DNA from 3 places in the Lysinibacillus sp. FSL M8-0355 genome. Region 2 is predicted to be linked to each of the others. Evidence: riboswitches for the same ligand, from Rfam matches in the RefSeq annotation. Region 2 holds a riboswitch; each other region holds the start of a gene.

Region 1 (4,931 bases), 3.2 Mb from region 2:
CAGCATTAATTACGGCAGTTGGTTCATTTGCTATTTTAGAACTTCAAAGAAGAGGATTTAGAGCCTTTGAAGCCGGTATTTCGGGCATGGTGTTAATTGTTGTCTTAGCATTTGCCTTCCAAACATTTTTAGCACAGCCAGAATGGGGCGATGTAGCGATTGGCATGTTCACGCCACAGTTTGAAGGTGTAGATTCACTATTATTAGCAACAGGTATTTTAGGAGCAACTGTCATGCCTCATGCTATTTACTTACATTCATCGTTAACGCAAAATCGTATTGTTGGTCGGAATGAAAATGAAAAAAAACGTATTTTCCGTTTTGAATTTATCGATATTATCATCGCTATGATTATTGCCGGAGCGATTAATATGAGCATGCTGATCATTGCTGCAGCAGTCTTCCACACACAAGGCGTGGTTGTAGAAGATTTAGATGTTGCCTACAATGGCTTAAAAGATGCGCTCGGCCCCATGGCTGCTATTTCATTTGGTCTTGGTTTACTTATTGCCGGGCTAGCTAGCTCCTCTGTCGGGACGTTAGCAGGTGATGTAGTCATGCAAGGATTCATTCAAAGAAAAATACCACTTTATTTACGTAGAGCAATTACTATGGTGCCGCCTCTAGTCATTATTGCTTCAGGCGTGAATGCAACCTATGCGCTCGTTCTAAGTCAGGTCGTTTTATCTTTCGGTATTGCATTTGCTCTTGTCCCTCTTGTGATGTTTACAAGCAAACGAAACATCATGGGCAGTTTAGTCAATCACCGTATTACAACGTTTTTAGGTTGGTTTGTTGTTGTTATCGTTGTGACATTGAATATTTACTTACTGTGGGAAACAATATTTGGATAATAAAAATCAGTTACTCGAGATGAACTGCCCCGTAAAAGTTTGATTTCTAACTATTACGGGGCAGTTCAAGAATGGGTACCTGTTTTTTATTTGATTAGACATCGCGACTTTCGAATGGCTAGTTAACGACGATTAAGACATAAAAAGCTGTCCCATAAACCAATCATTCATTAGTTTACAGAACAGCCCTACTATTTAATCTTCCACTTTTAAATCACATTCTTGAAGTGAAAGCATTTTTGTTTTGTGCTTGATTTTGTAGCCAAACCATAACAGTAAAAATAGTGGGATTCCAACATAAGAAACTAATATCCCATACCAATCAATTTGGTCTCCCGTAAAGGCCGTGTAATTTTGCCCAATGACCACAATCATACAAACAGTAAAGGCAAATAGTGGTCCAAACGGGTACAATTTTGCTCTATAAGGTAATAGCTTTGGATCTAGGCCCTGTGCCTCAAATGCACGACGGAAGCGATAATGACTAAAGGCAATGCCGAGCCATGCAATAAAACCAGACATACCAGAGGCGTTTAACAGCCAAATATAAACAACGCCATCACCAAAGAAAGACGCTAAAAAAGCTAAGCAACCTACAGCTAATGTTGCCATCAATGCATAAATTGGTATTCCTCGACGACTTAGCTTTGTGAAGAACTTAGGCGCATGTCCATCCACTGCTAATTGCCATAGCATACGTGATGATGCATAAAGCCCTGAATTTCCAGCTGACAGCATAGCCGTTAAAATAATGGCATTCATTAACGAAGCTGCAAAGGCAATACCTAAGCGGTCAAACACTAATGTAAACGGTGATACTGCGATATCTTCTGATAATAAGCGTTCATCTGTAAATGGAATCAACATTCCGATTGCACCAATTGCTAAAATATAAAACAAAAGAATACGCCAGAATACGGATTTAACAGCCTTTGGAATATTTTTTCCTGGATCGTCTGTTTCACCTGCTGTAATCCCAAGTAACTCTGTTCCTTGGAATGAAAATCCGGCTGCTAGGAAAATTCCAAATGTAGCTAGGAAGCCACCGTGAAATGGTCCATCACTAATAAAGAAATTAGTAAAGCCTACAGGCGCCTGTCCACCTAAAATACCAAAAATCATTAATAAACTGATAATAATAAAAACAATGACTGTCACTACTTTAATCATCGCAAACCAATATTCACTTTCTCCATAGCTCTTTACAGAAAGTAAATTAAATGACAGTACAACAGCAATAAATAATACTGTCCAAAGGGCTGATGAACTATCAGGGAACCAATATTTCATAATTAAGGATACTGCCGCAATTTCTGCTGCAATAGTGATTGCCCAGTTATACCAATAGTTCCAGCCTAATGCAAAGCCTAGTGCTGGATCTACAAATTTTGTTGCATACGTACTAAATGAACCGGATGATGGCATATAGGCAGCCATTTCCCCTAAGCTTGTCATTAAAAAGTACACCATAATACCGATTAGGGCGTAGGCAAGCAATGCACCACCAGGTCCAGCTTGTGCAATGGCACCACCACTGGCTAAAAATAGTCCCGTACCAATTGTACCGCCTAAAGAAATCATTGTGATATGACGGCTTTTCAATTCTTTTTTCAGCTTTGGCGCTTTATGTCCGAGCTGATTTACTTTTATTTCACTCACGATATAGCTTCCTTCCTATTTACGAGGCAAAAAAATGCCATCACATATACACTGTGATGGCTAAGTTAATCCTCAGTTTTTCCTAAATGATAGCTCAACACGTTGTACAAACGTGACAGTTCTGTTCCTTTCGGAGACAGCCCCAGCATGAGGTTTTCAAGTCCCCTCACACTTCGGCAATATTCCCTTTCAGCTAATCTCATCAATGCTTGTCATTTCCATTAGCATACTTATAAATATCGCGACCTCTACCTCAATACAAACATGAGGCATATAATTATTAAATTTATGATGCTTATTATATTAGCATAAGACCTTTGACATTTCAATATAACAATAAATGTTCTGTATTTTGTGAATCTTCTACTATTTTTATTAGTTTGTTAAAGTGTTATAGTAGTTCAATTAGAGCGGTTACGAACAGGGGGATTTATTTTGACTACAAATGATCATTCCGCTAGTTTTCCGAGTAAAAAAATTAGCTGGAGGGGAACAACCTTACTTTTAGTCTTCGGAGTTATCTTTATAGCCTCTACATTAAGAATGCCACTAACTGTTGTTGGCCCTATTATATCATTTATCCGTGACGATCTTGGTATTTCTAATGTACTTGCAGGCTTTCTAACAACGATTCCATTGCTCGCTTTTGCTACCATCTCACCATTTGCGCCCGTTGTAGCACGCAAACTAGGGCTTGAGCTAACACTATTTTTATCCACTATTTTATTAGCCTTGGGGATTGTTCTACGTTCCCTTGGTACAACGGGGTTACTTGTATTTGGTACTGTACTCATCGGCATAGCCATATCATTTGGAAATGTGCTGATTCCAGGATTATTAAAATTAAAATTTCCATACCATGTTGGTTTATTAATGGCATTTTTCACTATGTCGATGAACTTAACGGCTGGGCTTGGCGCAGGTATTAGCTATCCTATAGCCAATTCATCATTTGGCTGGCAAGGAGCGCTGTCCATTGCACTTGTACTCGTGGTCGTAACGATTTTAATTTGGATACCTCAATTGAAATCAAATAAACCTGAGCCAGCCACTACCTCTAAAATGACAAGTACACCCTTATGGAAGTCACCTGTTACTTGGGCTGTCACAGGTGCAATGGGATTACAGTCTTTATTATTTTATACGACTGCTGCTTGGATTCCCGAAATCTACATCGCCCAGGGATTGGCTCCTGACAAAGCTGGTTGGATGTTTTCTATCATGCAATTTTCACAAGTACCAATGGCATTGGCTGTGCCTATCATTGCAAGTAAAATGGCTTCTCAAAGACCTCTTGTAGTGATGTTTACATTCTTCTATTTAATAGGCTTTACTGGAGTTGTCATGGAGTGGACAAGTCTTGGGGTACTGTGGATGATTCTTTTAGGTTTAGCAGGAGGTTCTTCATTTGCCTTAGCGATGATGTTCTTTACACTTCGTACACGCACGGCATTTGAAGCAGCAGATTTATCAGGCTTTGCACAATCATTAGGTTATTTATTTGCCGCCATTGGCCCTATTCTTTTTGGCTACTTACATGATTTATTTGGTGGCTGGAATATTGCTGGTTGGCTCTTTGTAGCTGTGGCGACCATTCTTTTCTTTTGCTCAATGAGAGCTTCTAAAGACGAATATGTCCATTAAAATAAAGCAGATGGGATAACTGCTCATATTTCCCATCTGCTTTACTTCTATATAGGTATAGACGTTTTATTTGTCCAATTGCTGTAGTAAGGTTAGCAGTTCAGCAAGACGGTCTGCTGTTTCTTTGTTGTGAGCTATAACTGCTGCAAAAATAGGAACAGCCTCTTGTAAGAGTATATAACTAAAATAATAATAGCTTACAAAAGCTTTCTGCTCATAACCCTTTGGCGTTTCCTCCTCCCATTCCAGCTCATCATTCTCTTCGTGATCCATCCATAAATATTTGACATCTAACAGCTCCTGCATAGTTTGAACTGAATATGATGGGTCTAGATAATCTTCAGAAATTGCATGTGCCACAGCTAAATAAAGCTCTACTTCTTGTACAGAGACATCCCCGGTATTTTTGCTAGCAAGCTTTTTTAGAAGGACAAGCAAAGCCCATGGTGTGACCCTGCCATAGTGTACCTTGATGCTCCACTAACTCAGCTAGCTCTATATATTGCTCCTGTTCAATCAGCTGAGGGATAGCCGTTCCTCTTCCATAAGGTGTCGTCAATTGTAACCACGGGATACTCGGAATTTGCTCATTCAACATAGCGTTTCGTCCTCTCCACAATCAGTTAATAGCATGGTTTTTGATAAAAATAATTGGGTGTATGATAAATATTGACATAAGGTTTATGGAAAATATGAGTCGTTGCGGGCGAAAGTGGTGGGATTAGCCATGTCCAGTTGCCTGTAACGTCTCGTCCTGCTGATTCCTCTGCTTCT
Region 2 (4,931 bases):
TACCGGATCAGCCTGGCTGCTATTTGATGAAGGATCGTCAAGGGACAATCATTTATGTGGGCAAAGCGAAAATACTGAAAAACCGTGTACGTTCTTATTTTACGGGAACACATGAAGGCAAAACACAAAGGCTTGTCGGTGAAATAGAAGATTTTGAGTATATCGTGACATCATCTAATATTGAAGCACTTATTTTAGAGCTGAATCTCATTAAATTACATGATCCAAAATACAATGTCATGCTAACAGATGATAAGACATATCCATATTTAAAAATTACGAATGAAAAACATCCACGTCTTATTACGACACGTAAGGTAAAAAAGGATAAGGCTAAATATTTTGGTCCTTACCCCAATGCTTATGCGGCAAGTGAAACGAAAAAGCTATTGGATCGATTGTATCCATTGCGCAAATGTGTCCAATTGCCTTCCAAAGTTTGCTTGTATTATCATATGGGGCAATGTTTAGCACCTTGTGTAAAAGAAATTAATGGTCAGGTTTATCAAGAGATGATTGAGGATATGACAAAGTTTCTAAATGGTGGTGTCGAGGCAGTCAAAAAAGAGCTTGAAGTTAAAATGCTTGCAGCTGCTGAAAACTTAGAATTTGAACGAGCGAAGGAGTTTCGCGATCAGATTGCACATATTGATACGGTCATGCAGAAACAAAAAATAGTATCAAGTGATACAACGAACCGCGATGTATTTGGCTATGCCGTCGAAAAAGGCTGGATGTGTGTGCAAGTTTTCTTTGTTCGCCAAGGAAAGCTGATTGAGCGTGATGTCTCGGTTTTCCCAATTTATCAAGATGCTGAGGAAGAGTTTTTAACATTTGTTGGCCGCTTTTATGAAAAACCAGAGCATATTAAGCCGAAAGAAATTTTTATTCCACAAGCAATTGATGCAGCCATCTTAACGGAGTTATTAGAGCTTAAAGTTCTTACACCAAAAAGAGGTCAAAAGAGGGAATTGGTTGAATTAGCAACTAAAAATGCTGAGATTGCTGTGGCAGCTAAATTCCAGCTAATTGAACGGCAGGAAGAACGGACAATTGGTGCTTGTGAGGCACTTGGTGAAGCAATAGGTATTTCAACGCCATTACGAATTGAGGCATTTGACAATAGTCATATGCATGGCACGGATGCTGTATCGGCTATGGTTGTCTTCATTGATGGAAAGCCTGCGAAAAAGGAATATCGTAAATACAAAACGCGTACGGCTGCAAAGCATGATGATTACGGTGCGATGCAAGAGGTTATACGTCGGCGATATTCGCGTGTCTTAAAGGAAGGCTTGCCATTGCCAGATTTGGTTTTAATTGATGGTGGCAAGGGGCAAATGGAAGTCGCCCGTGAAGTACTAGAAGATGAGCTTGGACTTGTTATACCGATTGCAGGTTTAGCAAAAGATGATAAGCATAATACGTCGCAGCTATTGTTTGGTGATCCACCAGAAGTAATTGCCTTAAAGCGTACTAGTGATGGCTTTTATTTATTACAACGAATTCAGGACGAAGTTCACCGCTTTGCTATTACCTTCTTGCGCCAACAGCATGAGAAGCATGCCATTCAATCGGTGTTAGACCATATTGAAGGTGTGGGGCCAAAACGCAAGCAGCAGTTGCTCAAACATTTTGGTTCAGTTAAGAAAATTCGAGAGGCGAGCGAGCTAGCTTTGCAGGAGGCAGGAATACCTGCTAATTTAGCGAGCCAAATTTATAGCTATTTTCAGCAAGAGTCATTGTCAAAGGAATAGACATGTGCTAAGGTTGTAAATAACATTGTTCATCAATGTGATGAATAGCGAACTGGTGTGGCTAGCATGTTGACGCCAGCGTTAAACCAATTGAATACATTCACTTTATGGTGATGATAGAGGTGCAAGATTCAAGAGTAACACAATGGAGGATGAACAAGTCCAGAGATCGTGTGTGAAAGGGGAGCTTGCCGAAGTATAGCATTGTTGTTTCCTTTGTTGTACTGGTTTTACATTTAAGAAATGTAAGATTGTCGATTCTAAAAGTTTCGGAGAGCTATCACACATGCACAAGTTACGATCATTGTACATGTTATAGGCAGCTTTCACGTTATGTGGAGGCTGCCTTTTAGTTTTCTAGAAGCAGGTGAAATATATGACTGGAAAGGAGAACGCAAGAAATGGCTAAAATAGTGATGAAGTTTGGAGGGGCTGCACTAGCTTCTACTGAACAAATCCAAGAGGCAGCAAGGAAGGCGATTGCTGAAAAGGACAGAGGCTTCGATGTAGTCGTGGTCGTTGCAGCAATGGGACACACAACGAAAGATGTGCAATCGATGGTACATCAACTAACGGACGAAGTGCCCAAACGAGAATTAGCTGCAGTCGTGTCTACGGGCTCTCAATTATCCAGCGCTTTATTTGCCATCGCATTACAGGAAGCGGGCTATGAGGCAGTGTCCTTAACTGGATGGCAAGCAGGTATACATACAGATTGTAAGTATCGTCATGCACGTATCGACTATATCGATGACAGTCGTATTGAAGAACATCTTGTACAGGGACAAATTGTAGTGATTGCTGGAGAACAGGGTATTGATGAGGAACAAAATATTACTACACTTGGCAAAGGCGGAGCTGAAACAACAGCTATAGCACTCGCGGTAGCATTGGAAGCAGAGCGAACTGATATGTACACAAATGTTGACGGTGTTTATACAGCAGATCCACGCTATGTCAGCAAAGCTCAAAAGCTGCAGGAAATCTCCTATGATGAAATGCTGGAGTTATCTAATTTAGGATCACATGTTATTCATCCTCGTGCAGTGGAGTTAGCAAAAAAATTTCAAATGCCCGTTATTATACGCTCTAGCTTAGTAGAGTCAGTAGGTACTTTATTGAAGGAGGAAGTGGAAATGGAGAAAAATTTAGTCGTCCGTGGTGTAGCCTTTGAGTCAGATATTATCCGTTTAACAGTGGGGTATGATGCGTATGCCGATGGTGCATTGGCAGATATGTTTACAATCCTTGCAGAAAACCGCATTAATGTAGATATTATTGTACAGGCAATCATTGATGGCTTAAAACCAACTGTGTCTTTTTCCATTTTAAAAGAAGAATTTGCGGAAACATTGCGTGTTCTAGAAGATAGTAAATTGTCACTTGGCTTTAGTTTTGCTGACTTTGAAATAGGGTTGGCGAAGGTTTCTATCATTGGCTCAGGTATGGCCTCTAATCCAGGTGTGGCTGCTCGCATGTTTGATCGATTACGTCGTGAAGATATTCCTATAAAAATGGTTAGTACGTCTGAAATAAAAGTGTCTGTTGTTGTACCACAGGATGATATGATTCGTGCAGCAAATGTCTTGCATGATGAATTCAATTTAGAGCAAGCACTTTATATATAATAATAGAAGAAACAGTATTTTATGTAAGAGTCCGAAATTAAAGGAAGAAAAAAGAAGGATTGTCATCCCGTTGAATAGGGAGACAATCCTTTTCATCATTCAGTAGGGATGGTATTCATAATACGTTCCTTGACATCCCATTTGACTGTAAACATGACATAGTGCTGCTTTTCTCGCTTTTCATCATAGCATTCTGTAAGGTAGCCTTTAGCTAATTGAATTTGCTCTGCTATAAATCCTGCTTCCAGTCTAAAGCTTCGTTGTTTGATTTGCAATATTTCAGGGTCATTTGTCAATTGGAAAATGCGACCATCCTTTGATTCCTTCATGAGCTCTAGTGTACCCCAGCAGGCATCTGCGAAAAATGCGATAAGTTCGTCTTGACTTTTGCATGGGAACTTGCGAGCAAGCTCTTTACCTGCCCAATAAAGGACATCATTCTCATGTTTACCAAGGATAGAAGATAGAATATGATCGCGAATGAGCTCATAACCAAATGATGAAATTGTAGGAGATGGAGTGTTTAACATTGTTATCCTTCTTTCTTAGAATTTTCTTAAAATTCAACAGTAATAAAGTAATGATAGATTTTTCGAGAAAAAACAACGCATCATGTACTAGATTAGTTCTTTAATAAGCTCTATGAAAAACTCCGAGTTGCCTTGACGCTCGTAGCTCTTGAGAGTACAATAAACATGTCATAATATTGTACCATGATGAAATACACAGTCAATGAAGTATCATTTACAAAATGATGACTTCTTTTGTTGTGCTATTTTAAGTACTAAGGGGGGTAACAGTCTTGTCGAAAGATCGAGAGTTTTTATGGCGTCGCTTACATTCTCTACTTGGTATCATTCCAGTAGGTCTGTTTTTAACGATGCACCTGTTCATTAACTTTACAGCAACAGGCGGGGCAGAAAGTTACAACGATGCTACCGCAGTAATGGAAAAGATTCCATTCCTTATCCTAGTTGAATGGATTGTCATCTATATTCCATTAATGTTCCACGCATTCTATGGTGTCTACATTGCATTCACTGCTACACCAAACACAGGACGTTTCAGCACATACCGTAACTGGATGTTCTCTTTACAACGTTTCACTGGTGTATTCCTAGTGATTTTCATTGCATGGCATATTTTCCAAACTCGTATTCAAAAAGCACTTGGCACACACGTTGATTACGACATGATGGCGAATATCGTTGCTAATCCATTCATGCTTGGATTCTACATTGTTGGTATTATATCAGCAACTTTCCACTTATCTAACGGTTTATGGGCATTCCTAGTAAGCTGGGGTATTACACAATCTCCTCAGTCTCAAAAGATTGCTACTTACGTAACAAACATTATTTTCGTAATTCTAAGTGTAGTTGGTGTGGCTGCTATTTTAGCTTTCGTATAATTCAATAGAAGCTACGATAGAGTAACAGCAATCATTGCAATTTTTTAAGAGGAGTGAGAAATAATCATGGCGAAAAGCAAAATAATTGTTGTCGGCGGTGGTCTTGCCGGTCTGATGGCAACGATTAAAGCAGCT
Region 3 (4,931 bases), 1.1 Mb from region 2:
ACACAACTCTCCACTGACTGAAGCGGGAGTAGTAGGCTTTGAGTATGGTTACAACCTAGAAAATAGTCATGTTTTAACAGTGTGGGAAGCACAATTCGGTGACTTTGCGAACATGGCACAAGTGATGTTTGATAACTTTATTTCAGGGGCACGCTCTAAATGGGGCCAAAAATCTGGATTAGTGATCCTTTTACCACATGGTTATGAAGGTCAAGGTCCAGAGCACTCTTCAAGCCGTATGGAACGCTATTTACAAATGTCAGCTGAAAACAACTGGTTTGTAGCGAACTGTTCAAATGCAGGTAACTACTATCATTTATTACGCCGTCAAGCAGCGTTATTAGGTACAGAAGGGGTACGTCCACTTGTAGTCGTATCACCAAAATCACTATTACGTCACCCATTAGCGGCGGCGAATGCTGAACAATTGGCAAATGGTTCATTCCAAGAAGTGATTGAACAACCAGGTTTAGGCGCTAAACCAGAAGCTGTAGAGCGTATCGTTTTAGGAACTGGTAAAGTGATGATCGACTTAGCGGATCGCGTAAAAGACGGAGAAGGCTTCGATCATTTACACATTATTCGTGTAGAACAACTTTACCCATTCCCAAAAGAGCAAGTTGCTGGTATTATTGCTAAGTATCCAAATGTGAAAGAAATTGTTTGGGTACAAGAAGAACCTAAAAACCAAGGCTCATGGAATTATGCATTAGAAACATTATATGAACTTTCAGAAGGTAAAAAACTTCGCTATGTAGGTCGTCCTGCAATGAGCTCAACTTCTGAAGGGGATGCAGATTCTCATAAAGCAGCACAAGCAGCATTAATTGAAGCGGCAGTTGCTGAGCCAGTGAAGGTTAAATAATCACATATAAATTTTTGAAAAAACCGGGCTACTTGCCCTCAAGCAGTAGCCCTTTTATGTGCGTCATGCACGTTAATCAAAGGAGGAAATGAAAGTGGCTGAAATTAAAGTCCCTGAATTAGCAGAATCGATTACAGAAGGTAGTATCGCACAGTGGGTAAAAAAAGTGGGCGATCGCGTTGAAAAAGGTGAATTCATCGTTGAACTTGAAACAGATAAAGTAAACGCTGAAATCATTTCTGAAGAAGCAGGTGTATTAACACAAATTTTAGCTGAAGAAGGCGATACTGTACTAGTTGGTCAAGTTATCGCAGTAGTAGAAGCAGGCGAAGGCGCAGCACCTGCACCTGCAGCGGCTCCAGCTGAAGCAGCTCCGGCTCCAGCAGCGCCACAAGCAGCATCTGCACCAGTAGCAGCGGCTCCAGTTGTAGAAGAAACTTCTGGTGAGCGAGTAATCGCCTCTCCAGCAGCACGTCGTCTTGCTCGTGAAAAAGGTATCAACCTTGCAGCAGTATCTCCAGTAGATCCACAAGGACGTGTACGTGTACAAGATGTAGCAGCTCATGGTACAGCTCCAGCTGTAGCACCAGTAGCAGCACCTACATCAGTAGCAACTTCAGGTGGCCCAGTAGTATTTACACCAGCAGCTAATTCTGACCGTGTAACAGTTGAAAAAATGAGCCGTCGTCGCCAAACAATTGCTAAACGTTTATTAGAAGTGAAACAATCAACAGCAATGTTAACAACATTTAACGAAATTGACATGACAAATATCATGGCACTTCGTAAACGTAAACAAGAAGAGTTTGTAAAAGCAAATGACATCAAACTTGGTTTCATGTCATTCTTCACAAAAGCTGTTGTTGCGGCACTAAAAAAATACCCATACGTAAACGCTCAAATCTCTGGTGATGAAATTCATTTAAATAACTTCTTTGATATCGGTATTGCTGTATCAACTGAAGAAGGTTTAGTTGTACCAGTTGTACGCGATGCAAACAGCAAAAACTTTGCAGAAATCGAAAAAGATATCGCTAACTTAGCGACAAAAGCTCGTGATAAAAAATTAGGCTTAAATGACATGGCTGGTGGATCATTCACAATTACAAATGGTGGTGTATTCGGTTCATTAATGTCAACTCCTATTATGAACGGTACGCAAGCTGGTATTTTAGGTATGCACTCAATTGTTAACCGTCCAGTTGCAGTAAATGGTGAAGTTCAAATCCGTCCAATGATGTATGTAGCACTTTCTTACGATCACCGTATAATCGATGGAAAAGATTCTGTAGGATTCTTAAAAACAGTTAAAGAATTAATCGAAAATCCTGAAGATTTACTATTAAATTCATAATGCGATTCAACCCTGCGAACAATGTTCAGCAGGGTTTTTTTATGCATGACGAAAGATTTTGACCGATTCTATGTTTGAAAGAGTACTAATGTTATATCGTTTAGAGGAGCAAAAAAGACATAAACACAACTTTTCTCACATAGAGCACATACTCTATAATAAAAATTTGTTTTAATTTTCAGAAATATCGATAGAAGCTTAACGATTTAAAATGAATAGAGAACGAACAATATCCTAATATTGTCATTAGTCAGAAAAATGTTAAAACTGTCTTGACGAGTGTACTAGTTTTATAGTAGTATCTAAATATCAATTAAATAAACAAACCTCACTAACATTTACCAGTGAGGTAGAGGCGCGGTATTTATTAGTTCATTGTTGAGTTCAAGCAAGCGAAGACGCAATGAAGAAGGAAATATCGCCGAAGTATAAAAGGAGCTCGTACTTTTATGCTGGGTCTGCAGTGAATAAGTGCAGGACTGTCCTAGTAAATGGATTTCCAGATTTACTAGGTTGTGCTATCTCGGAAAATGGAAATTATAGTGAGGATTTGGGCAACTGTCATACAAGGTAAGACCTAAGTTCAATATACTTAGGTCTTTTTTATTACAGTTGTCTTATTTTTTTACAGAAAAGGGGAGTTTTTTATGAAAAGAAAATGGTTGTTAGTAATGATCTCTATCATGACAGCAATTGTGCTAGCTGCATGTGGCACTAGCGACAAAAAGGATGGCGGTTCAGGTGATGCTGGTGCTGACAAGGAAGCAAGTGGCGGTGAATTCCGAATCGGAATGGAGGCTGGCTATCCACCATTTAACTGGACACAGCAAGGTGATGCTAATGGTGCAGTGAAAATTGCTGATAATGCAGAGTATGCAGGCGGCTACGATGTCCAAATGGCAAAAAAAATTGCTGAAGGCTTAGGCAAAGAGCTAGTCATTGTCAAAATGGAATGGGACGGATTAGTACCAGCGCTACAATCTAACAAAATTGATGCGATTATCGCGGGTATGTCACCAACTGAAGAGCGTAAGAAAACGATTGATTTTACAGAAAACTACTATACTTCTGATTTCGTTATGGTTATTAAGAAAGGTAGCAAGTATGAAAATGCAAAATCGATTCAAGATTTCTCTGGTGCTAAAATTACTTCACAATTAAATACATCGAACTACAACGTTATTGATCAAATTAACGGTGTAGAAAAACAAACAGCAATGGAAAGCTTCCCCGCAATGCGTGTCGCTTTAGAGGCTGGCAAAATTGATGGCTATGTAGCAGAACGTCCAGAAGGTATTTCCGCTGCTGCTGCCAACGATAAGTTCACATATGTCGCATTTGAAGAAGGCTTTGATACGGATCTTTCCAATACTTCGATTGCTGTAGGCTTACGTAAAGACGATGCAAACCGTGAAAAAATCAACGAAATCCTAAAAGGTATTTCGGAAGACGATCGTCAAGCGATTATGGAAGAAGCGATTTCTCAACAACCAGCAGCACAATAATGACAAGGCACGGGCTAGTTGCTGGTCCGTGCATGATCATTTCATCATTATCAAAATGAGAACCTCTCTACATAATGATAATGTCCTAGCGTAACAAATCATAGAATAGTAGAAATAGCTAGGACACGAAGGAAATAAGCAAGCAACATGACATTGTTAGGAGGAACATCATGAGTCTTGAATGGATACTTTCAATTATTGAAAACAACTGGCAAATGTTTTTACGAGGTGCGTATTATACGTTACTGATTTCGATTATTAGTACAATTATTGGTGCATTCATCGGATTTTTCATTGGAATTATGCATACGATTCCAGTTCGTAAAAAAGGTTTAAAATTTTATAGCTTAAAGCTTATTAATTTTATCCTGACATGCTATGTTGAATTTTTCCGTGGTACACCAATGATTGTACAGGCTATGGTAGTCTACTACGGACTAGATATCGCATTTGGTATCGATATGCATTTTATTACAGCAGGTATTTTAGTCGTTTCCCTTAACACAGGGGCCTATATGGCAGAAATTGTTCGAGGTGGTATTGTCTCGATTGATAATGGTCAATACGAGGCAGCGTCGGCAATTGGTATGAATCACTTCCAAATCATGCTGCATGTTGTTTTACCACAAGTAGCACGCAATGTCTTGCCGGCGACAGGTAACCAATTAATTATGAATATTAAAGATACAGCCGTATTAAATGTCATTGGGGTAACGGAATTATTCTTCCAAACAAAATCAATTTCAGGTAACAACTTCCGTTATTTTGAATCATTCTTTGTTGCATGTATTCTTTATTTTATCATGACATTTACCGCATCTCGCATCCTTCTCTATGTTGAAAAACGTCTAGATGGACCTGATGCCTATCAAAAAGAACAAAAAGAAGCTGTATAGGGGGACGCACAAATGGCAGTGATTAAGATTGAACATTTAAGTAAATCATTTGGACGTAACCAAGTGTTAAAAGATGTAAATTTCCAAGTAGAAAAAGGCGAAGTCGTTTGTTTAATTGGCTCTTCTGGTTCTGGTAAATCAACATTACTTCGTTGCATCAATTTATTAGAAACGCCAAGTGGTGGTCAAATTATTTATAAAGGGGAAGACATTTTAGATGATAAGCACAATATTCAAGAATATCGTACACATCTAGGAATGGTATTCCAGCAATTCAATTTATTTAACAATCACAATGTGTTAAACAATTG

The links. Region 2 has a riboswitch for lysine ahead of MKY46_RS16560 (aspartate kinase). Riboswitches for the same ligand answer to the same signal wherever they lie in the genome.
Region 1: another riboswitch for lysine. It lies ahead of MKY46_RS01270 (amino acid permease); the one in region 2 lies ahead of MKY46_RS16560 (aspartate kinase).
Region 3: another riboswitch for lysine. It lies ahead of MKY46_RS11300 (transporter substrate-binding domain-containing protein); the one in region 2 lies ahead of MKY46_RS16560 (aspartate kinase).

Annotation. Positions count from the first base shown of each region.
Region 1 is NZ_JBBPAI010000001.1:258,451-263,381, reverse strand. It holds gene MKY46_RS01275 (Nramp family divalent metal transporter) at 1-854, shown strand, start outside; gene MKY46_RS01270 (amino acid permease) at 1,050-2,513, opposite strand; lysine riboswitch at 2,596-2,772, opposite strand; gene MKY46_RS01265 (CynX/NimT family MFS transporter) at 2,949-4,157, shown strand; gene MKY46_RS01260 (hypothetical protein) at 4,224-4,595, opposite strand; gene MKY46_RS01255 (hypothetical protein) at 4,567-4,755, opposite strand; gene MKY46_RS01250 (nitric oxide synthase oxygenase) at 4,781-4,931, opposite strand, start outside.
Region 2 is NZ_JBBPAI010000001.1:3,410,934-3,415,864, reverse strand. It holds gene uvrC (excinuclease ABC subunit UvrC) at 1-1,757, shown strand, start outside; lysine riboswitch at 1,867-2,045, shown strand; gene MKY46_RS16560 (aspartate kinase) at 2,159-3,385, shown strand; gene MKY46_RS16555 (YslB family protein) at 3,481-3,915, opposite strand; gene MKY46_RS16550 (succinate dehydrogenase cytochrome b558 subunit) at 4,188-4,796, shown strand; gene sdhA (succinate dehydrogenase flavoprotein subunit) at 4,863-4,931, shown strand, end outside.
Region 3 is NZ_JBBPAI010000001.1:2,307,769-2,312,699, forward strand. It holds gene MKY46_RS11290 (2-oxoglutarate dehydrogenase E1 component) at 1-865, shown strand, start outside; gene odhB (2-oxoglutarate dehydrogenase complex dihydrolipoyllysine-residue succinyltransferase) at 960-2,219, shown strand; lysine riboswitch at 2,562-2,748, shown strand; gene MKY46_RS11300 (transporter substrate-binding domain-containing protein) at 2,867-3,724, shown strand; gene MKY46_RS11305 (amino acid ABC transporter permease) at 3,895-4,620, shown strand; gene MKY46_RS11310 (amino acid ABC transporter ATP-binding protein) at 4,633-4,931, shown strand, end outside.